3 regions of the Citrobacter sp. CFNIH10 genome follow, and region 1 is predicted to be linked to each of the others. Evidence: predicted binding sites of a transcription regulator. Region 1 holds the regulator's gene; each other region holds the start of a gene.
The links. Region 1 encodes CRP, which controls carbon source genes, mostly activating them, when cyclic AMP is high. Its sites were predicted from a motif close to ATGTGANNNNNNTCACAT; they were not measured.

Region 1 (7,795 bases):
GCGACTGGCGCCACAAGAACTGGAACAGAAACTACGCGATTACCTGGGTGGCTTCGGCTTTCAGGGCGATAAAGTCAGCGAAGAGACGCGTCGTTTCTCCGGCGGTGAAAAAGCGCGACTGGTGCTGGCGCTGATCGTCTGGCAGCGTCCGAACCTGCTGCTGCTCGATGAACCGACTAACCACCTTGATCTCGACATGCGCCAGGCATTAACCGAAGCGCTGATTGAATTTGAAGGCGCGCTGGTGGTCGTATCGCACGACCGCCATTTGCTGCGCTCCACAACCGACGACCTGTATCTGGTGCATGACCGCAAGGTCGAGCCGTTCGATGGCGATCTGGAAGATTATCAGCAGTGGCTGAGCGATGTGCAGAAGCAGGAAAGCCAGTCCGACGAGACGCCAAAAGAGAACATCAACAGCGCGCAAGCGCGTAAAGATCAGAAGCGTCGGGAAGCTGAACTGCGGACGCAAACCCAGCCGCTGCGTAAAGAGATCGCCCGTCTGGAAAAAGAGATGGAGAAGCTGAACGCACAGCTGGCGCAGGCAGAAGAGAAGCTGGGTGACAGCGAACTTTACGACCAGAGCCGCAAAGCCGAGCTGACGGAATGTCTGCAACAGCAGGCCAGCGCCAAAGCCGGGCTGGAAGCGTGCGAACTGGCCTGGCTGGACGCCCAGGAACAGCTTGAGCAGATGCTGAGCGAGTAACGGTGATGACACACGTAATCCTTCACGACCCAGAGATGCCAAATGGCAGCAGTGACGAATTTCGCCCGATGCGCGGTATCAGTAACTGCCATCTACAGACCATGTTGCCGCGTTTGATCCGCCGAAAGGTGAATTTCGACGCCCACTGGCAGCGTCTGGAATTGCCCGACGGCGACTTTGTCGATCTGGCATGGAGTGAAGATCCGCATCAGGCGAAGCACAAGCCGCGCCTGGTGGTCTTTCATGGTCTGGAAGGCAGCCTGAACAGTCCGTACGCACATGGCCTGATTGAAGCGGCAAAGAATCGTGGCTGGCTTGGCGTGGTGATGCACTTTCGCGGTTGCAGCGGCGAACCGAATCGCCTGAACCGTATTTATCACTCCGGTGAAACCGAAGACGGAACCTGGTTCTTAGGCTGGTTGCAGCGGGAATTTGGCCACGCGCCGACGGCCGCCGTAGGCTATTCGCTCGGCGGAAATATGTTGGCATGCCTGCTGGCTAAAGAAGGGAAAAACATCCCGCTTGATGCGGCGGTCATTGTCTCGGCTCCCTTTGTACTGGAAGCCTGCAGCTATCATATGGATAAAGGCTTTTCCCGTATTTATCAGCGCTATCTGCTCAACCTGCTGAAAGCTAACGCATCGCGCAAGCTGGCGGCTTATCCAGGCTCGCTGCCGGTGAGCCTGGCGCAGTTGAAGTCCCTGCGCCGGATCCGTGAGTTTGACGATCTGATCACTGCCAAAATTCACGGCTTCGCCGATGCTATCGACTACTATCGTCAGTGCAGTGCCATGCCCTTGCTCAGCGACATCGCCATTCCGACGCTGATCATTCACGCGAAAGACGACCCGTTTATGGATCATCATGTGATCCCCAAAGCAGAAGATTTACCGCCGCAGGTGGAATATCAGTTAACCGAACATGGCGGGCACGTTGGATTTATTGGCGGGACGCTACGTCGGCCAGAAATGTGGCTGGAATCGCGCATCCCTGACTGGCTGACACCGTATCTGGAGGCCTAATCATGCAAATCCCCTGGCAGGACCTTTCCCCCGAGACGCTGGACAATCTGATCGAAAGCTTTGTGTTGCGCGAAGGTACCGATTATGGTGAACATGAACGTACCCTTGAACAAAAAGTCGCCGACGTCAAACGCCAGTTACAGTGTGGCGAAGCGGTGCTGGTGTGGTCTGAGTTGCACGAAACCGTCAATATCATGCCGCGCAAGCAATTTCGCGAATAACCCGCACGCTATCGGCCGACTATAATAAAAAATCAATTTATTGATGGAGTTAACATGTCTGCCAAACATCCGGTGATTGCGGTAACAGGATCCAGCGGCGCGGGGACCACCACCACCAGCCTCGCGTTCCGTAAAATTTTTGCGCAGCTCAACCTGCGCGCAGCCGAGGTGGAAGGCGACAGTTTTCACCGCTATACCCGTCCGGAAATGGATATGGCGATCCGCAAAGCACGCGACGCCGGACGCCACATCAGCTATTTTGGGCCCGACGCCAATGACTTCGGTCTACTGGAGCAGACGTTTATTGAGTACGGTCAGACGGGCAAAGGCCAGTCGCGTAAATATCTGCATACCTATGATGAAGCCGTGCCATGGAATCAGGTACCGGGGACGTTTACCCCGTGGCAACCCCTGCCGGAACCCACCGACGTATTGTTCTATGAAGGCCTGCACGGCGGCGTCGTCACGCCCCAGCATGAGGTCGCAAGACATGTTGATCTCCTGGTCGGCGTGGTCCCCATCGTTAACCTGGAGTGGATCCAGAAGCTTATCCGCGACACCAGCGAACGAGGCCATTCTCGTGAGGCGGTGATGGATTCGGTGGTGCGTTCGATGGACGACTATATCAACTACATCACGCCGCAGTTCTCCCGCACCCATATTAACTTCCAGCGCGTTCCCACCGTCGACACCTCGAACCCATTCGCGGCCAAAGGCATTCCATCACTGGATGAGAGCTTTGTCGTGATTCATTTCCGTAATCTGGAAGGAATCGATTTCCCCTGGTTGCTGGCGATGCTGCAGGGGTCATTCATTTCCCACATCAATACATTGGTGGTACCTGGCGGCAAAATGGGGCTGGCAATGGAACTCATCATGTTGCCGCTGGTGCAGCGACTGATGGAAGGCAAGAAGATCGAATAAACGATGGGAAGTGCGCGATGGCGCTACGCTTATCGAGCCTACAAATCAGGGATCTGTAGGCCGGACCAGGCGCTAGCCGCCATCCGGCGACAGGAAAAATTACGCCGCAATCACTTCATATGAATGGGTAATGTTGACCGCTTTTCCCAGCATCAGCGCCACAGAGCAGTACTTCTCCGCTGACAGGTCGACCGCACGCGAAACGGCGGCATCTTTCAGATCGTTACCGGTGACAATAAAGTGCAGATTGATGTGGGTGAACAGGCGTGGCGCCTCTTCGCGACGTTCTGACGTCAGTTTCACTTCGCAGTTCGTCACATCCTGACGGCCTTTTTGCAGGATAGAAACCACGTCAATGGCGCTGCAACCGCCCGCTGCCATCAACACCATTTCCATCGGGCTCGGCGCTTTATCACCAGAGTTACCGTCCATCAAAATCTGGTGTCCGGAAGCCGACTCACCAAGGAAGGTTAACCCCTCAACCCATTTAACACGCGCTTGCATATTTTTTAACTCCAGTGCGTCAATTTTCCTGACAGATTACGCGTACATAACAATTCTCGCAACGGAAGGCGACCTCCGTCATGCTGAAGCGAGACACCAGGAGACACACGGCTAAAGCTATGCTAAAACAGTCAGGATGCTACAGTAATACATTGATGTACTGCATGTATGCAGAGGACTTCACATTAAAGGCTGCAGTGAGTTTTTGACAGCCTCTTCCCAGGACGCGGGAAGCACATTTTTGCAACCCCAGAGACAGCGGCATTTTTTGGCTCTGGAGACAGCTTATAACAGAGGATAATCGCGCATGGTGCTTGGCAAACCGCAAACAGACCCGACACTTGAATGGTTCTTGTCTCATTGCCACATTCATAAGTACCCGTCCAAGAGCACGCTGATTCACCAGGGTGAAAAAGCAGAAACGTTGTACTACATCGTTAAGGGCTCAGTGGCAGTGTTGATTAAGGATGAGGAAGGGAAAGAAATGATCCTTTCTTATCTGAATCAGGGTGATTTTATTGGCGAACTGGGCCTGTTTGAAGAAGGCCAGGAACGTAGCGCATGGGTTCGGGCGAAAACAGCGTGTGAAGTGGCTGAAATTTCTTACAAGAAATTCCGTCAGTTGATCCAGGTGAACCCGGATATTCTGATGCGCCTCTCTTCCCAAATGGCTCGCCGTCTGCAAGTCACTTCAGAGAAAGTCGGTAACCTGGCCTTCCTCGACGTGACCGGTCGTATCGCCCAGACTCTGCTGAATCTGGCGAAACAACCTGATGCGATGACTCACCCGGACGGCATGCAGATCAAAATCACTCGCCAGGAGATTGGCCAGATCGTTGGCTGCTCTCGCGAAACCGTTGGTCGTATTCTGAAGATGCTGGAAGATCAGAACCTGATCTCCGCTCACGGTAAAACGATCGTCGTTTACGGCACTCGTTAATCTCATCGGAAATGACGCGCTACCCGCTAGCGCGTCATTTTTGTTTTGCCAATGTGGCGCAGACTGATTTATCACCCAGAAATCAATTATGCACTACGTCAAACGCTGGTGCTCTGTTTGCCCGTGGCCGTCGGACTGATCATCGGGCAGTTACATCTGGGCCTGCTCTTCTCTCTCGTTCCCGCCTGCTGCAACATTGCCGGGCTTGATACTCCGCACAAACGCTTTTTCAAACGTCTGATTATCGGTGCATCGCTGTTTGCCGGCTGTAGCCTGATCATGCAGCTGCTGCTGACGCAAGCGGTGCCGTTACCCCTGATCCTGACCGGCCTGACGCTCACGCTCGGCGTCACCGCTGAATTGAGCTCCCTTCACGCGCGTTTGCTTCCGGCCTCGCTGATCGCGGCGATTTTCACACTGAGCCTCGCGGGAAATATGCCGGTCTGGGAACCGCTGCTGATCTACGCGCTGGGCACGCTGTGGTATGGCTTGTTTAACTGGTTCTGGTTCTGGCTCTGGCGCGAACAGCCGCTGCGCGAGTCGCTGAGCCTGCTGTACCGGGAACTGGCGGATTACTGCGAAGCGAAATACAGCATGCTGACCCAGCATACCGACCCGGAAAAAGCCCTGCCGCCGCTTCTGGTGCGCCAGCAGAAGGCCGTCGACCTCATCACCCAGTGCTATCAGCAGATGCACATGCTGTCGGCGCATCACAATAATGACTATAAGCGGATGCTGCGCGCCTTTCAGGAAGCGCTGGATCTGCAGGAACATATCTCCGTCAGTTTGCATCAACCGGAAGAGGTGCAAAAGCTGGTCGAGCGCAGTCACGCGGAGCAGGTGATACGCTGGACGGCGCAAACGGTCGCCGCTCGCCTGCGCGTACTGGCGGATGACATTCTGTATCACCGGCTGCCGACGCGGTTCACCATGCAAAAGCAGATTGGCGCGCTGGAAAAAATTGCTCATCAGCATCCGGATAACCCCGTCGGGCAGTTCTGTTACTGGCACTTCAGCCGTATCGCCCGCGTACTGCGCACCCAGCGACCATTGTACGCCCGCGATCTGATGGCCGATAAGCAGCGTCGGCTACCGCTGCTGCCGGCGTTGAAAAACTACCTCTCGCTGAAATCTCCGGCACTCCGCAGCGCCGGGCGGATCAGCGTCATGCTCAGCATCGCCAGTCTGATGGGAACCGCGCTGCATCTGCCGAAGCCTTACTGGATCCTGATGACGGTGCTGTTTGTGACGCAAAACGGTTACGGCGCCACCCGCGTGCGTATTCTGCACCGTTCGGCGGGAACGCTGGTGGGGCTGATTATCGCAGGCGTAACACTGCACTTTCATATTCCTGAAGGATATACGCTGGCGCTGATGCTGGTGATCACCCTGGTCAGCTATCTGACCATCCGCAAAAACTACGGCTGGGCGACCGTGGGATTTACCGTCACGGCGGTGTACACCCTGCAACTCCTGACGCTGGACGGCGAACAGTTCATCATTCCGCGATTTGTCGACACGGTGATAGGCTGCCTGATTGCGTTTGGCGGCACCGTTTGGTTATGGCCACAATGGCAGAGCGGACTGTTGCGTAAAAACGCACATGATGCGCTGGAGGCCGATCAGGAAGCGATTCGTCTGATTCTGAGTGACGATCCGCAGGCCACACCGCTGGCTTATCAGCGTATGCGCGTCAATCAGGCGCACAACACGCTGTTTAACTCACTGAATCAGGCGATGCAGGAGCCAGGCTTTAACACGCACTACCTGGCGGACATGAAGCTGTGGGTGACGCACAGTCAGTTTATCGTCGAACATATCAATGCCATGACCACGCTGGCGCGTGAGCATACGATGCTGACGCCGGAACTGGCGCAGCGATATCTGCAATCGTGCGAAATTGCCATCCAACGCTGTCAGCAGCGGCTGGAGTACGACGGGCCGGGCAGTTCGGGGGATGTGAATATTCTGGAAGCGCCTGAAGCGCTCACCCACGGCCCCTTAAGCACGCTGGAACAGCATCTGCAACGCGTGCTGGGGCACCTGAACACAATGCACACTATCTCGTCTGTCGCATGGCGTCAGCGGCCGCACCATGGGATCTGGCTCAGCCGCCGGTTACGGGATAGTAAGAGTTAATAATTTTCGTCATGCCCGCATTTAGCTGCATCGTTCTAATCATCAACTATTGCCATATACATGTTTTATACAATCAGTCGATTGAAGTATAAACTTATAATTATCAACAACAAATTCATTTGATTGATCGCCATCCTCATCAAATTTCAATCTGTCATTATTAAACCTGCCTTCAAAATAATAGATATAGCATTTACCATAGTAGGGTTCCGTTTTTTCGAATGCTGTCTGTAAATCCTTGTTATGAAAAATAAGCGAAACCTCTACTCCAGACAATGAATGTGTACTCGATAATAAAAACCTATCATTCCTTGTCAAAACAGTTTTATAAGCTCTGCTGATATCCTCATTAACTCTGAATATATCATTAGGCTCTGATGCTTTGTTAGCATCCTTCAAAACAGTTGCTTTAAATATTCTATAGCTCGTACACTCACAGGCATACTCCATATCTACAGTATAAATCCCTATTTTTTCCGCAGACGAATCGCAACCACTCAGGAGCAGGATAAAAAAGGAAAATAATCTTGTCATACGAAATCCTTCAAGGTTAACATTCCTTTTTTATCTGTTATTTTTATTACCTTACCATCTTTCCATATAGCTCTTTGCCCATGACGATAATCCTGTTGTTCTCTGGACGTTTTCTTGCCACTATTAATATTTGGATTAGCCTTAGTTGTATGACCGATAACATATCCATTTGCCAGTTCTTCGGAAAGGTTTTTAGTAATACTATCGGTCAACGGATCGGTATCATTACCTGATTTACATCCATGAATTTCAATAATAGCGCCTTCTGGACTGAATTTAGTAAAGTCAATATCGTTAACTGCTCTTGCCTCATCACCTTTGTCATCGCCCAGCCATTTTCGAATACGACCAGCGTACAAACTTGCATTTAAATCGTTATCTTCGATATCTTCACCTGAAAAGCCACCTTTAGGATCAAGCGATGCGCCCTTATACATATAGAGTCCTCTTTCGGTTCCGTGAAAAAGTAAATCAAGTGACTCTATTTTTCCTGTCTTTTGTTCATTAATCTTATCAACTACTGTTTTTGCTGCATCAACAAATATAGCAATGACAATATTATGAGGATACGCTCTCTCATAATCCTTTTTAATGTTTTTAGCCGCAAATTCAAACGCAGAATTATCCCTCGGACTCTTTGAACCACCATAAAATATAAGCCTCACTCTTCTTGTTATTCTTTGCTCAAGCACGCTGCTATCCATTTTCTTCGTCATTCCTGACGTTATTCCTGAAGTCATTCCCTTCACCATGTAATTATCCTCCTTCCATCGCCCATACATTATTATCGTTCAAAAATAACACT
Region 2 (7,795 bases), 1.4 Mb from region 1:
CGGCAGATCCAGACCGTCCAGCCAGACGACAGGCTCATCGCCAGGGTTACCGTGATCGTGCCATTGCCACTGCGGGGTCAGAATAAAATCGCCGGTGTGCATCTGGGTGCGTTCACCGTCCACGGCGGTAAATGCCCCTTTCCCTTCCACAATAAAGCGTAACGCCGACTGGTTATGACGATGGCTGGGAGCGACTTCGCCCGGCATGATGAGCTGCAGTCCCGCATAGAGCGTTGACGTAATAGAGGACTGACCGCGCAGCATCGGGTTTTCCAGTACCAGCACGCGACGAATCGCCTCTTTCGCGCCAATCAGGTTGCCGCTTTCCAGCAGCAGCGGACGAATTTCCTGGTAGTTCCAGTATGCTGGCGCACAGGTCGGATTCGGCGTTTGTGGAACCAGATGATGCAGCGATTCCCACAGCGGGGTCAGGTTCTGCCCCGAAATATGCTGGTAAAACTGCTGACGGCTGTTTTTAACATCCTGATTATGGTCTGACATAGGGATTCTCCTTATTCGTTCACGACGCTTGCGTGCGGCATAGCATCAGGGACAGAGGCTGACTGGCGGACAACTACCGTAAGTACGGCTAACATCACCGCGCTAATGGCCGCCGGAACAGCGATAATGAAAAACAAGGTGTCGAAAGAGAAATTCATCGCCATCATCACGCCGCCGGAAAGCGAACCGACAATCGCTCCGCAGCGCCCCACCGCGTTGGACCAGCTCACGCCCGTCGCCCGACTCTGAGTGGGATAGAGCGTGGCGGTTAAGGCATTGAGGCCCACCTGCGATCCGCTGATACCTACCCCGGTACCGAAAATCGCCAGCGCCATCAGCCATAAACCGTTTTCGCTCAGGCCAATCATGACAATGCATACCGCTCCCAGCGCGTAGCTCGTAGCCAGCACCCGGAAGGGATTGTATTTATCCATCAGCGCGCCCAATGCCAGCGCGCCGAGCGTACCGCCAATCTGGAACGCCGCCGTCACCCAGGAAGCCTGCTGCAGGTCAATCCCACGATGGTTCAACAGCGTCGGCATCCAGCTCGACAGCAGATAGATGATTAACAGACTCATGAAGAACACCACCCATAACATCAGGGTAATGGGCAACTGACGGCCAACAAACAGCTGACGAATGCTGCCTTTGGCTATCGCCGCCGCCTCCTGGAGGTAAAACTGGGTATTGTCGTAACGTTCGCCGGTGATCGCGCTGACCGTTCTGGCGATGGTTGCCTGCGGCAACTGGCGACGGACCTGCCAGCGTGGAGATTCCGGCAGGACCGCGAGCAGGACGAAGAACAGCATCAGCGGTAACACGCCGCCGAGGACCAGGATCCCGTGCCAGCCAATAACCGGCACCAGCTGCGCGCTGACAATTCCGCCCATCGCTGAACCGAGCGTAAAGCCACAGAACATCAGGGTGACCAGCGCACCGCGGCGGCGGGCGGGCAAGTATTCAGAGGTCATGGTGATGGTGTTGGGCATGGCACCGCCGAGGCCCAGACCGGTCAGAAAGCGCAGGATAACCAGCGTTTGCAAATCCGGCGAAAAGGCGGAGATCAGGCTCAGCGCACCAAACAATGCCACGCAGAGCTCAATCACCCGTTTGCGACCGAAACGGTCAGACAGCGGTCCGCAAAGTAAGGCGCCGGCGGTAAGTCCTAACAGACCTGCGCCAAACAGCGGAGCGAGGTCTCCGGCAGTTAACTGCCAGTGGGTACGAATATCGGGTGCAATAAAGCCAATGGCTGCGGTATCAAAACCATCAAGCATGACCACCAGAAAGCAGCAGATGATCACCCGCCACTGTGTCTTGCTGACAGGAGCAGCATCGATCAGGGCTTGTAGTTCACGTCGTTGAGTCATAGTGAATGCCTCGGTGCAGGTAGGGACAGATGTTGTTTTGTTTTTGGTATGTTACGAGTTTGTAGACTGGGCGATAAAATGTACAATGGCATTTCATGCAGAGACATAACCTGGAGGTTATCGCTGATGGCAAACTGGGCGCAAAAACTGAAGCTGCACCATCTGCAAATGCTGGTGGCGCTGGGCGAACAAGGGAATCTCACGCACGTTGCACGAATGATGAATATCACCCAGCCCGCGCTGTCGAAATGGCTGTCACAGCTCGAAGATGAGATGGGGATCACGCTCTTTGAACGTCACAGTAAAGGCCTGCGCCCCTCGGAAGGCGGCAAGTTGCTGCTGCAACACGCCCAGCGCTTAATCAATGACATGGAGCGTTCACAGTATGAAATGGCACGCTTTAAAGAAGGCGGGCTGGTAGGGAGCCTGAAGATTGGCTGCTCGCCAGTGGCGACCGACTGTGTGTCGCAGGCGATCCTTAATCTGCTCGTGGAGATGCCGACGCTGCACCTTAACATTGAAGAAAAGGTCATGACGCCGCTGCTGCACGACCTGCTTGCCGGTTCCGTGGATGTCGTGGTCGGCCGCGTCGGTGGGCGAGCGCTGCAGCTTCCGCTCAATTATCAGGTGCTGTATACCGAACCCGTTTGCTTTGTCGCCCGTCCCCACCATCCATTAGCGAAGTTTGACACCCTGAGCTGGGCCGATCTAGCGCACTGGCGCTGGATCGTCTGGCCGACGGGAACGCCTATCCGCCTGAGTATTGATAACGCGCTGGTCGATAACGGAGTGATGTTGCCGGAGAACACCATCGAGTCGGCATCAATGAACGTCAGTACTAACCTGCTGCAAAGCAGCGATATGATCTCTATCCTTTCTTTACGGCTGGCGCAGCGCTATGCCAGCCAGGGACAGCTGGTGATCCTCAACCTACCGAAGATTGAACAAAAAGGCAGCGTGGGCGTGTTCTGGCGCAATAATGAGACGCCGTCCAGCGCGCTGAGTCGTTTTCTGCAACTGCTGGCACAAGTTTAGCATCACGTATTGGGGATATTGCCCAATGTTCCCGCTGTCTATGTTCAGTATGCTAAGAATTCATGATGTGATCGATAGCACGTTTTAAAGTTTAATTGTATGATGAATCCGTCGCTTCGAGGAATTTCAACATGAGCAAGACACTGAATATCATCTGGCAATACTTACGCGCTTTCGTGCTGATTTATGCCTGTCTGTATGCAGGCATTTTTATTGCGTCCCTGCTGCCTGTCGCCATTTCTGGCAGCATCATCGGGATGCTGATCCTGTTTGTGCTGCTGGCGCTGCAAATTATCCCGGCGAAATGGGTGAATCCTGGCTGCTATGTGCTGATTCGCTATATGGCGCTGTTATTTGTGCCGATTGGCGTCGGCGTGATGCAGTACTTCGATCTGCTGCGCGCGCAGTTTGGCCCGGTGGTGGTGTCGTGTGCGATCAGTACGCTGGTGGTGTTTCTGGTCGTGAGCTGGAGTTCACATCTTGTTCACGGTGAACGGAAAGTGGTGGGTCAGGAAGGATCTAAAGAATGATGTCGTCAATCTGGTGGTCTTTACCGCTGACGCTGGCGGTTTTTTTCGGTGCGCGCAAACTGGCGACACGGTTTAAATTTCCCTTACTGAATCCGCTGCTGGTGGCGATGGCGGTGATTATCCCGTTCCTCCTGCTGACCGGCATCTCCTACGACAGCTATTTTAAAGGTAGCGAAGTGCTGAATGACCTGCTGCAACCGGCGGTCGTGGCGCTGGCCTATCCACTGTATGAACAGCTGCATCAGATTCGCGCCCGCTGGAAGTCAATCATTACTATCTGTTTTGTTGGCAGCGTTGTGGCGATGGTGACCGGCACCACAGTGGCGCTGTTGATGGGCGCCACGCCTGAAATCGCCGCCTCCGTCTTACCGAAATCCGTCACTACGCCGATTGCGATGGCCGTGGGCGGCAGCATCGGCGGCATTCCGGCGGTCAGCGCCGTGTGCGTGATTTTCGTCGGTATACTCGGCGCCGTCTTTGGTCATACCCTGTTAAACGCCATGCGCATTAAAACCAAAGCCGCACGCGGACTGGCGATGGGCACCGCGTCCCACGCCCTCGGCACCGCCCGCTGTGCGGAGCTGGATTATCAGGAAGGCGCATTCAGTTCGCTGGCGCTGGTGATTTGCGGGATTATTACCTCGCTGATCGCCCCGTTCCTGTTTCCGGTTATTCTCGCGGTTGTGGGCTAAAATTTGCGATACGTCGCGCATTTTTAATTTATGTTTCATAAGTTGCATACACAATGAGAATTAGATCACACATATAGCCATAACAGGCCCGTACACTACGATCCCAATACATTGTTATGAGGCAACGCCATGCACCCACGTTTTCACACTGCGTTTAGCCAACTTGCGGACAACCTGCAATCCGCGCTGGCGCCCATTCTGGCAGATACGCATTTCCCCGCGTCGCTGACGGCTGAGCAGGTATCAATGCTTAAAAGCGCAACGGGACTGGACGAAGACGCACTGGCATTCGCGCTGCTGCCGCTGGCGGCGGCCTGCGCCTGTACGCCGTTGTCGAACTTTAACGTTGGCGCAATTGCGCGCGGCGTGAGCGGAACGTGGTATTTCGGCGCCAATATGGAATTCCTCGGCGCGACGATGCAACAAACGGTTCACGCTGAACAAAGCGCCATCAGCCACGCCTGGTTGCGCGGCGAGAAAGGTCTCGCCGCAATCACCGTTAACTACACCCCGTGCGGCCACTGCCGCCAGTTTATGAACGAACTCAACAGCGGGCTGGATCTGCGCATTCACCTGCCCGGTCGGGAACCGCATACGCTGCGCGACTATTTGCCGGATGCGTTTGGGCCGAAAGATCTCGACATCAAAACGCTACTGATGGACGAACAGGATCACGGTTTCGCCCCTCAGGGAGATGCGCTGACGCAAGCGGCCATTGCCGCCGCGAGCCGCAGTCATATGCCGTACAGCCAGTCACCGAGCGGTGTAGCGCTGGAGTGCAAAGATGGACGTATCTTTAGCGGAAGCTATGGCGAAAACGCCGCATTTAACCCGACCATCCCACCGCTACAGGGCGCGCTGATTATGTTGAATCTGAACGGCTATGGTTATGCCGATATTCAGCGTGCGGTGCTGGCGGAAAAAGCCGACGCGCCGCTGATCCAGTGGGATGCCACCGCCGCCACGCTGAAAGCGCTGGGCTGCAGCAACATCGATCGCGTACTTTTGGGCTAATTGTCTGATGGCGTCCGCGCACAGGCCGGATAAGGCGTTTTCATCGCTATCCGGTCTAACCACCTGATGGCGCAACGTTTATCAGGCCTACGCTTGTTTCACGTATTGCTGAAAATCCCCCCAATCAGACTGCTGTTTCTTGCGCTTCGCCAGCGGGTACAGTAGCCTGATTGAAATTTCATCCAGTGACAGAGTTTTCTTCATGCTAAAGCGCGCCCTCTACAGCCTGTTGGTCCTGATCGGCTTGCTGCTGTTGATCGTGCTGGGCCTTGATCGCTGGATGAGCTGGAAAACTGCCCCCTATATTTACGATGAGCTTCAGGACCTGCCCTACCGCCAGGTTGGCGTGGTGCTCGGCACAGCCAAATATTATCGTACCGGGGTGATCAACCAGTATTATCGCTACCGTATTCAGGGTGCGCTGAACGCCTATAACAGCGGCAAAGTTAACTATCTGCTGCTCAGCGGCGACAACGCCTTGCAAAGCTATAACGAACCGATGACGATGCGCAAAGACCTGATTGCCGCTGGCGTCGATCCTGCCGATATTGTGTTAGATTACGCCGGATTCCGCACGCTCGATTCGATTGTCCGCACCCGTAAAGTCTTTGACACCAATGACTTCATCATCATTACCCAGCGTTTCCACTGCGAACGCGCGCTGTTTATCGCGTTACATATGGGGATTCAGGCACAGTGCTACGCCGTGCCGTCGCCAAAAGATATGCTGACGGTTCGGGTACGCGAGTTTGGCGCACGTTTTGGCGCGCTGGCCGATCTGTATCTGTTTAAACGTGAACCCCGTTTCCTCGGCCCGTTAGTGCCAATTCCCTCCCTGCATCAGGTTCCCGACGATGCCCAGGGCTATCCGGCCGTAACACCGGAACAATTGCTTGAACTGCAAAAGAGACAAGGAAAATAAGCATGGAAGACAAAACGCTTTTTATCGTGATTGGCGTACTGATGATCGTCGCCTGGACCCTGCGGGAAGGTATTAAAGGGTTACGCTCTGGCGTCGTTGAGAAAACGGTCAAAGGTTCGCAAACGCCGCGCTTAATTCAGCGCGCAGCGGAACCTGGCGCTTACTGGAGCTATATTGGCGTCTACTTTGGTCTTTCGGTCGGCGCGCTGCTTGTCGGCATCTGGTTAGTTTTTATCAAATAAAAAACCGGCGCAGAGCACATCTGCACCGGTTTGATTCTGCCCTGAAGGGATTACTTCTTACGCGCGTATTTCAGTGAATCCAGTGCGACCGCAAAGATAATGATGCCGCCCTTGATGATGTACTGCCAGTACGGGTTAACGCCGATGTAGGTCAGACCGTAGTTGATGACGGTAAAGATGATCACACCGGTCACCACGCCGAACACCGTTCCCACCCCACCGCTAAACGACACGCCGCCGACCACGCACGCCGCGATCGCATCCAGTTCGTACATAAAGCCCAGGTTGTTGGTTGCCGAGCCGATACGCCCCGCTTCCAGCAGACCGCCGAAGGCATAGAACACACCGGACAGCGCATAGATCATCAGCAGGTTCAGCGCCACGTTCACGCCTGATACCTTAGCTGCTTCCGGGTTACCGCCGATGGCGAAAATGTTTTTACCGAAGCGGGTTTTATTCCACAGCACCCAGACAAACGCCACGGCGATTAGCGCATAGAACGTGATATACGACAGCCGGAAGCTGCCCAGTGCGATAAAGCCCTGCGCAAAGGTCGAGAAGCCGCTATCAAAGCCCGAAATCGGTGAAGCCCCCACGAAGTCGTAATACAGGGAGTTGATCCCGTAGACGATAATCATCGTGCCGAGCGTCGTAATAAACGGTGTTACGTTCAGGTAAGCAATGATAATCCCGTTCACCAGACCGATGACCGCGCCAATAGCACAGACGATCAGGATAACCAGCGCAATCGGCATGGTCGCCATTTCGGGGAACACTTTATTGGCGTTCTCCATCGACTGTAGCAACGTTGCCGCCACCACCGCCGCCAGACCCACCTGACGACCCGCTGACAGGTCTGTCCCCTGGGTGACAATCAGACCGGCGACGCCCAGTGCAATGATAATACGCACGGAAGACTGGGTCAGAATATTACTTAAGTTAAGCAGACTTAAGAACGTGGGATCCTGGAAAATAATAATGGCCAGCAAGACTAAAAGAACGACGTAAATACCGCCCTCTTTCAGATAAGTAAGAAAACTTTTCTTATTTAACGCACTCATGAGGAGCCCCTGATCTTAAAGGTGCAAAGACGCAAGACGCAGAATTTCGTTTTGCGTTGTCGTTTTTGTATCAACAATTCCAGAAACGAGGCCGTTGCTCATGACCAGAATACGATCCGTTATCCCTAACAATTCCGGCATTTCGGAGGAGATAATAATGATCCCCTTACCTTTTTTCGCCAGTTCCGCAATTAACTGATAAATTTCAAACTTCGCACCGACGTCGATCCCACGGGTGGGTTCGTCGAGCATTAAAATTTCCGGTTGCGTCAGCAGCCAGCGACCAATAACCACTTTCTGCTGGTTACCGCCCGAAAGCGAACCAATTTGCGTCTTGTGACCTGGCGTTTTTACCCGCATAGAGTCAATAACCCATTGGGTATCACTTTTCATTCGTGAGTTATCTAACAGACCCACTTTATTTTTGT
Region 3 (7,795 bases), 2.3 Mb from region 1:
GCGCTGAGCCCCTCCAGTTGATGGGCGTAATCGACTACCAGTCCGCCAGATTTATTCGCCGCCAGCAGGCGCTGGTTAAACTGGCTGGTGAGCGTCGCGGCTTCGGTATTGAGCGCCCGGAGTTGCGCTTTATCGGCATCGCTCAGTTGGGCCCCGGCGAGAACAAAACGCTGGTGTGTCACCTCGATCAGACGCACGGATTCATCGTCGAGCCCCAGCGCATCACGTTGTTGCCAGACGCAATCAACGCGGGAAAACAACGCGCGGTTCAACCAGATATCATTCGCCAGTTCCGCGAGCTCGGCAGAAAACGCCTCATCGAGACGCTGAAGTTCATCATGCGTATGTGCCGCGGTCATGGCGAAGAAGACGCTGGTGACGCGGGTTAACAGCTCACCACTTTTCTCCAGGGCGAGAACCGTATTGGCAAAATCCGGGGGCGCGCTATTAGCAATTATGGCGGCGATGTCCGCGCGCTTTTGCTTGATCCCTTCGTCAAAGGCGGGACGATAGTGTTCCGTTTTAATCAAATCAAAACGGGGCGCCTGATACGGTAACAGGCTGTGGCTAAAGAACGGATTCGTTAACGACATCTTTCACTCCTGAAAACGATTTGTTCAATAGAGTAGGCTTCAGGGTAAAAGACCGCAATCCTGTAAAACCAGGGTTACCCGTGAGAGCGGATCACATGCTATGGTAGTCAAACGTAAAAAGCGTTGAGGAACAGTGAGATGATCGTTTTAGTAACCGGAGCAACCGCAGGTTTTGGTGAATGCATTACACGTCGTTTTGTTGAGAACGGGCATAAAGTCATTGCCACTGGCCGTCGCCAGGAACGCCTGCAAGAGTTAAAAGAGTCGCTGGGTGATAACGTGCTGATCGCGCAACTGGATGTGCGTAACCGCGCAGCCATTGAAGAGATGCTGGCATCGTTACCTGCCGAGTGGCGTGACATCGACCTGCTGGTCAACAACGCCGGGCTGGCGCTGGGTCTGGAGCCTGCGCATAAAGCCAGCGTGGAAGACTGGGAAACCATGATCGATACCAACAACAAAGGGCTGATTTACATGACCCGCGCCGTCCTGCCGGGCATGGTCGAGCGTAACCGTGGGCATATCATCAACATCGGCTCTACCGCAGGCAGTTGGCCTTATGCTGGCGGCAACGTGTATGGCGCGACCAAGGCGTTTGTACGTCAGTTCAGTCTGAACCTGCGTACCGACCTGCACGGCACGGCCGTTCGCGTCACGGATATCGAGCCGGGTCTGGTGGGCGGCACCGAATTTTCTAACGTGCGCTTTAAAGGCGATGACAATAAAGCGGGAAAAACCTATGAGAACACCACGGCGCTGACGCCGGAAGATGTGACCGAAGCGGTCTGGTGGGTCGCCACCCTGCCTGCCCATGTGAACATCAATACGGTAGAAATGATGCCAGTGACGCAATCTTTTGCCGGACTGAGCGTTCATCGCGGTTAATTTGTCTCCCGGCCCGCGGGCCGGGTATAGCTCGCGACAAAAAAGTGGTAGAATTTGTGGGTTAATTTTCTAAAAAGTAAGAGCGAATGACCGTCGAAACGCAACTCAATCCTACACAGCCCGTAAATCAGCAGATTTATCGCATTCTTCGCCGTGACATCGTGCACTGCCTCATTGCGCCAGGCACGCCGCTGTCCGAAAAAGAGGTGTCTGTTCGCTTCGATGTGTCTCGCCAACCGGTGCGTGAAGCGTTTATTAAGCTCGCGGAAAACGGCTTGATTCAGATCCGTCCGCAGCGCGGCAGCTACGTCAACAAGATCTCCCTCTCGCAGGTGCGAAACGGCTGTTTTGTCCGTCAGGCTATCGAATGCGCGGTGGCGCGGCGGGCCGCAGCCCAAATCACCGACAGTCAGTGCTATCAGCTTGAACAGAATCTTAATCAGCAGCGGATTGCGATTGAGCGCAAACAGCTGAATGATTTCTTCGAGCTGGATGACAATTTTCACCAGAAGCTGGCAACCATTGCGGACTGCCAACTGGCATGGGACACCATCGAAAATATCAAGGCCACCATCGACCGTGTGCGTTATATGAGTCTTGATCACGTCTCTCCACCAGAAATGTTGCTTCGCCAGCATCTCGATATTTTTTCAGCCCTGGAAAAACATGACGCCGATGCTGTCGAGAAAGCCATGACTCAACATCTGCAAGAAATCGGCGAGTCGGTCCTGCTGATCCGCCAGGAAAACAGCGATTGGTTCAGCGAAGAGTAATTCCCCTGCCTCATCTCTCGTGAGATGAGGTCTCTCCGTCCCCCCTGCATGTCCACATCAAAAAAGATGTGAGATTGATCAAAAACAAAAAAAATCCTGACTGATAAGCGTATTTATATAGCACCCGTTACGTGGGACCTGAGCCCACGGGCTTTGACGGTAAGTTAGAAAGGAGAAAATACCATGATGACATACGATCGTAACCGTAACGCAATCACCACAGGCAGCCGTGTGATGATCAGTGGCACCGGCCATACCGGTCGCATTAAAGCGATTGAGACCGAAGGCCTGGATGCGGCGCAAATTCGTCGTGAAAAAACAGTCGAAGTGGAAGGCTGTGAAGGCAAATTTGCCCCGGTAGAACTGATTCGTCTCGGCATGAACTAATGGTGTGAGTGCCGGATAATGCCTTGATTATCCGGCAGTCCTGAGGCATTTACTTCACGTTTGCTGCATACTTTGCCACGGTGGCTTTCGCCCCTTCCGCCAGCAGCGTCTGATACGCGTCTTTCACGGCCTGCGTGAATAACGCGACCTGCGGCAGTTCGTTACCAAAGATTGCCTCAATAGCCAGCAGCGCTTCAACACGGCTTGCGCCTTCCGCACTGTTTTGTACCGCCTGTTGGATCACTGGCAGAAGCGGATCGTTGACTTCAATGGCATTTCCCTGTTCATCCACGCCGCCGACATAGCGCATCCAGCCCGCCACGCCCAGCGCCAGCAAATCAAAACGACTGTTATGTGCCAGATGCCAGCGTACTGAATCGAGCATCCGCTGAGGTAATTTCTGGCTACCGTCCATCGCAATCTGCCAGGTACGGTGACGCAGCGCCGGGTTGCTGTAGCGTTCAATAAGCAGGTCTGCATAGCGAGTGAGATCCACCCCCTGCACTTTCAGCGTGGGCGCCTGCTCGTTGAGCATCAGTGCGCGGGCAGCCACCCGATAATTTTCATCACCCATGCAGTCGTTGATATGCTGATACCCGGCGAGATAGCCCAGATACGCGAGGAATGAGTGGCTGCCGTTGAGCATCCGCAGTTTCATCTCTTCAAACGGGATCACGTCAGAGACCAGTTCTGCCCCGGCTTTTTCCCACTGCGGACGGCCGGCAACAAAGTTATCTTCAATCACCCACTGACGGAATGGCTCGCAGGCCACACCGGCCGGATCGCGCACGCCGGTCAGGTTTTCAATTTTATCCAGCGTGTCAGTGGTGACGGCCGGAACAATGCGGTCAACCATCGTCGACGGGAACGTGACGTGTTGTTCGATCCATGCGGCCAGTTCGGCGTCCACGGCACGCGCGTAAGCGGTGACCACGTTACGCATCACGTGACCGTTTTCCGGCATGTTGTCGCAGGACATCACGGTGAAGGCGGCTAAGCCCGCCGCTTTACGGCGCGCCAGCGCTTCAACCACCACACCCGGCGCAGATTTCGGCTGATGTGGGTTTTGCAGATCGGCTGCGATCATCGGGTGATCCAGCATCAGTTGTCCTGTCGCCGGGGAATGGCAATACCCTTTCTCAGTAATCGTCAGTGAAACAATCGCAACCTGTGGTTCACACATCGCCGCCAGCACGCTCTCCAGCCCGTCAACCTGAGCATGCAGCGCCTTTTTCACCACCCCCACGACTCTCGCGGTCCAGGCATCGGCAGACATTTCCGCCACGGTATAGAGATTATCCTGCTGTTTGAGATCGGCGATCTGCTGTTCCCCGCCGATCAGGTTCACTTCGCAATATCCCCAGTCGCTGTTATGCTCCGCCGCCAGGATATCGGTATAGACGCCCTGGTGCGCACGGTGGAAAGCACCAAAACCAAGATGAACAATACGCGGGAACAGTCGGTTGCGATCGTAGTCAGGAAGCGTCGCTTTTGCCGTTAAGAGCTTGTTTTGCATTGTATGACCTACTTTGAATGAAATCAGGACGGTTCCAGAGTAACGCCTGTATGGTTGTATGTTTTGATTTGAATTAATCTTTTGCCAATTGGTATAACATCATTTGAAAGTTATGTGACAGGATGCAATTCCTGATGCTGAGCCTGACGCCCAGGGCAGGCTCCCTGGGCTGAGTGATGGCTGCATCCCTGCAGCCATTAGGTGACAATCCTCTTAATCGTGCTTGCGCCACTCCTGGTATTCACGCTTGAGTCGCTGTGGCGCCGTTTCAGGCATCATGAGCAAGCCGATAACAGAAATGATGCCGAGAACAATCACATAGCTTGCTAACCCGTAGTAATGCCCACCGGTCATCTGCAAAATCTTCACTGCCACCAGCCCCAGTACCCCGCTGCCAATCAGTGAACCCAATTGCCAGATTAAAGCGATGCCGCTGCAGCGAATATGCGTCGGGAACAGCTCCGGGAAGAACGATGCCTGCGGTGCGTAGCACATGCTATGGCCAAAGCTAATGACGATAATCATCACCAGCTGCGTCAACCAGAAATTGTCCTGATTAATGGCCAGGAAGAACGGAATAATCATTATGACCTGAATCAGCGCGCCCATGATATACACCGGCTTACGACCAATTTTGTCACAGAGCGCCCCCATCATGGGTATGGCAAGCACTTCGATCACCACAGCGATAATCATGGTTTCCATTAAGATATTGGCATCCAGATTATTGGCTTTGCCGTACGCCAGGACGATTACCGTGAACATGGCAAACGTACAGGCTTCAATCAGTTTTGCGCAGACGCCTTTTACCACGATGCCAGGAAAATCGCGGATGACTTCTATGAGTGGACGGGACTCTTCTGCTTTCGTCTCACGAATCTGCGCAAAGACAGGAGACTCATCGATTCTCAGGCGAATAAACAGGCCAACGATCACCAGCAGCAGACTAAGCAGGAACGGAATACGCCAGCCGTAATCCATCATTGCTTCAGGAGATAAGGTGGCATTGAGCAGTGCAAACAGTGCCATCGGTAACAAAAAGCCGACCGGCGCACCAATTTGTACCCAACTGGCAAAGAATCCACGCCGTTTAGGTTCGGCATATTCTGCCGTCATCAAGACCGCCCCGGCCTGTTCACCCCCGACACCAAACCCCTGGAGTACGCGAATGAAGATCAACAGAACGGGTGCCCAGACACCGATTTTTTCGTACGTTGGCAATAAGCCAATGCAGAATGTCCCGAGCCCGACAATCAGTATCGTGATAACCAGCGCTTTTTTACGCCCCACTTTATCGCCGATATGTCCAAAGACAATGCCGCCCAAAGGTCTTGCCAGGAAGCCCACCGCATAAGTGGCAAATGCGGCCAGCGTACTGATTAACGGATCGTCACTGGGGAAAAACAGGTGACCAAAGAACAGCACTGCCGCAGTGCCATAGGCAAAAAAGTCATAGTATTCAGCAGCCGTACCAATCGCTGAAGCAGAAGCGACGCGACGAACTACGGGTTTGCTATCAACATCATTTTTAATATCAACGGAACTAACCATAAATAATTACCTTCGTTGGTTCAGAGGTGAACAACATCCGTGTCGTATAAATGTTAACTTACCAGTTCCACAAGGTGCCATCTTCAAGCCGGGCAACCGGCAGATAGGCGGGGTCATAGGGATATTTCGCCGCCAGTTTTTCATCGAACTCGATACCCAGTCCCGGCTTCTCGCCCGGATGCATATAGCCGTTGTCAAAGGTCCAGTTGTGCGGGAAGACTTCCAGCATCTGTTCGGAATAGCCCATGTATTCCTGCACGCCAAAGTTCGGTACCCACAGGTCAAAATGCAGCGCAGCGGCCATACAAACCGGAGAAAGATCGGACGGTCCGTGTGAACCGGTACGCACCTGGTAGAGCGAGGCGAAGTCGGCGATGCGACGCATGCCGGTGATCCCCCCTGCATGGGTGATCGTGGTGCGAATATAATCGATGAGCTGTTCTTCAATAAGCTGCTTGCAGTCCCAGATGCTGTTGAAGACTTCACCGACGGCAATCGGGGTCACCGTGTGCTGACGGATCAATCGGAAGCACTCCTGGTTCTCGGCAGGCGTCGGATCTTCCATCCAGAAAAGGCGATAATCTTCAATGCTTTTACCAAAGCGCGCCGCTTCTATGGGCGTCAGGCGGTGGTGCATGTCGTGAAGGAGATGCTCGTTAAAGCCGAACGTATTGCGCACCGCCTCGAACAGTTTCGGCGTGAAATCAAGATACTTTTCCGTCGACCACAGTTGCTCTTCCGGCCACTGTCCTTTCGTGGCGGGTTCATAGGCCTGCCCTTTTCCCTTTGCCATGCCGTAGGTGGTTTTCATACCTGGCACGCCGCACTGAACGCGAATGGCTTTGAAACCCATCTCTTTATGGCGTGCATAGTCTTCCAGCACATCATCCACGGTGTGACCGGTGGTGTGGCAGTAAACCATCACCCCTTCGCGTGATGCGCCGCCAAGCAGTTGATACAGCGGCATGTTGGCGGCTTTCGCTTTGATATCCCATAGCGCCATGTCGACGGCGGAGATAGCAGACATGGTCACCGGGCCACGACGCCAGTACGCGCCTTTATAAAAGAACTGCCAGATATCTTCGATGCGGTGCGCATCCCGACCGATCAACTGTGGGCAAAGATGATCTTTCAGGTAAGACGCGACGGATAACTCACGTCCATTCAGCGTGGCGTCTCCAAGACCGGTGATACCGTCCTCGGTCGTAATCTTCAGTGTGACAAAGTTACGTCCCGGACAGGTGACAAAAACCTCAGCCCCTACAATCTTCATTTTTTCTTCCTGGTTCTGTGTGGTGATGGTGAGAATCTACGCAATACACATACTACCATACAAGTATGAGCGGTTTATTTTTCAATCTTGATCACAAAAAATCACGGGCTATAAAAAGGAGGCTTTTCAGGGAAAACGTCTGGCGGATGCCTGCACAGAGAAACAGCAGACACCTTAATCCATTGAATTTAAATAAGAATAAAGAGGGATTTACGAGAAATGACACATGTCATACGCCAAGAGCATGACACATCTTGCGCAGGTAACGCTTAGCCGCGCCCCCATCCCGCTACGATAATCAGCATTCCGCACAGTGCGATGAGCGCCCCGCTCCAGTCATACAGGCTGAGTTTGACGCCATCGACCACGCGCAGCCAGATCAGTGCGGTACAGACATAAACGCCACCGTACGCGGCATACACCCGACCGCTGGCGGCAGGATGCAGCGTCAGCAGCCAGACGAAAAGCGCCAGCGCAACGCCTGCGGGTAACAACAACCAGACGGTGGCTCCCCGCTTCAGCCAGAGCCAGGGAAGAAAGCAACCGATAATTTCGCAAAGCGCAGTGGCAAAAAAAAGCAGCGTGGTTTTAAGCATCTGAATCGTTCATTGACCTGAGGTTCAGGCATGATACGCCATAATCCTCCGATCTTATCCATAACCTTGCGGCGGGTATGCCCTGCGCAAGGAATGGTGTAGAATTTGCCTGCAAATGATGCTTTTTGCGTCGCTCATAAAAGGAACTTGCCATGAACATTACGCTTCGCAAACGCCTGTGCCTGACGGCAATGCTGCTGCTGGGTGCTGTCGTCTACACC

Region 2: a site for CRP is predicted at 2,972-2,989, ahead of C2U53_RS26700 (CidA/LrgA family protein). Genes of this name have one in related genera too.
Region 3: a site for CRP is predicted at 2,318-2,335, ahead of ydfZ (putative selenium delivery protein YdfZ). Genes of this name have one in related genera too.

The regions. Positions count from the first base shown of each region.
Region 1 covers NZ_CP026216.1:826,539-834,333, forward strand. Annotated here, with positions in the region: gene C2U53_RS07425 (ABC transporter ATP-binding protein) at 1-706, shown strand, start outside; gene C2U53_RS07430 (hydrolase) at 712-1,728, shown strand; gene C2U53_RS07435 (YheU family protein) at 1,731-1,949, shown strand; gene C2U53_RS07440 (phosphoribulokinase) at 2,004-2,873, shown strand; gene C2U53_RS07445 (OsmC family protein) at 2,973-3,377, opposite strand; gene crp (cAMP-activated global transcriptional regulator CRP) at 3,685-4,317, shown strand; gene C2U53_RS07465 (YccS/YhfK family putative transporter) at 4,369-6,456, shown strand; gene C2U53_RS07470 (hypothetical protein) at 6,499-6,990, opposite strand; gene C2U53_RS07475 (hypothetical protein) at 6,987-7,742, opposite strand.
Region 2 covers NZ_CP026216.1:4,635,139-4,642,933, forward strand. Annotated here, with positions in the region: gene gtdA (gentisate 1,2-dioxygenase) at 1-501, opposite strand, end outside; gene C2U53_RS26690 (aromatic acid/H+ symport family MFS transporter) at 513-1,871, opposite strand; gene C2U53_RS26695 (LysR substrate-binding domain-containing protein) at 1,998-2,906, shown strand; gene C2U53_RS26700 (CidA/LrgA family protein) at 3,038-3,436, shown strand; gene C2U53_RS26705 (CidB/LrgB family autolysis modulator) at 3,433-4,128, shown strand; gene cdd (cytidine deaminase) at 4,258-5,142, shown strand; gene sanA (outer membrane permeability protein SanA) at 5,345-6,064, shown strand; gene C2U53_RS26720 (DUF2542 family protein) at 6,067-6,306, shown strand; gene mglC (galactose/methyl galactoside ABC transporter permease MglC) at 6,357-7,367, opposite strand; gene mglA (galactose/methyl galactoside ABC transporter ATP-binding protein MglA) at 7,383-7,795, opposite strand, start outside.
Region 3 covers NZ_CP026216.1:3,744,936-3,752,730, reverse strand. Annotated here, with positions in the region: gene dcp (peptidyl-dipeptidase Dcp) at 1-593, opposite strand, end outside; gene ydfG (bifunctional NADP-dependent 3-hydroxy acid dehydrogenase/3-hydroxypropionate dehydrogenase YdfG) at 732-1,478, shown strand; gene C2U53_RS21940 (GntR family transcriptional regulator) at 1,565-2,251, shown strand; gene ydfZ (putative selenium delivery protein YdfZ) at 2,435-2,638, shown strand; gene C2U53_RS21930 (mannitol dehydrogenase family protein) at 2,688-4,154, opposite strand; gene C2U53_RS21925 (MFS transporter) at 4,368-5,705, opposite strand; gene rspA (starvation-sensing protein RspA) at 5,764-6,978, opposite strand; gene C2U53_RS21915 (YnfA family protein) at 7,248-7,574, opposite strand; gene C2U53_RS21910 (DUF1283 family protein) at 7,727-7,795, shown strand, end outside.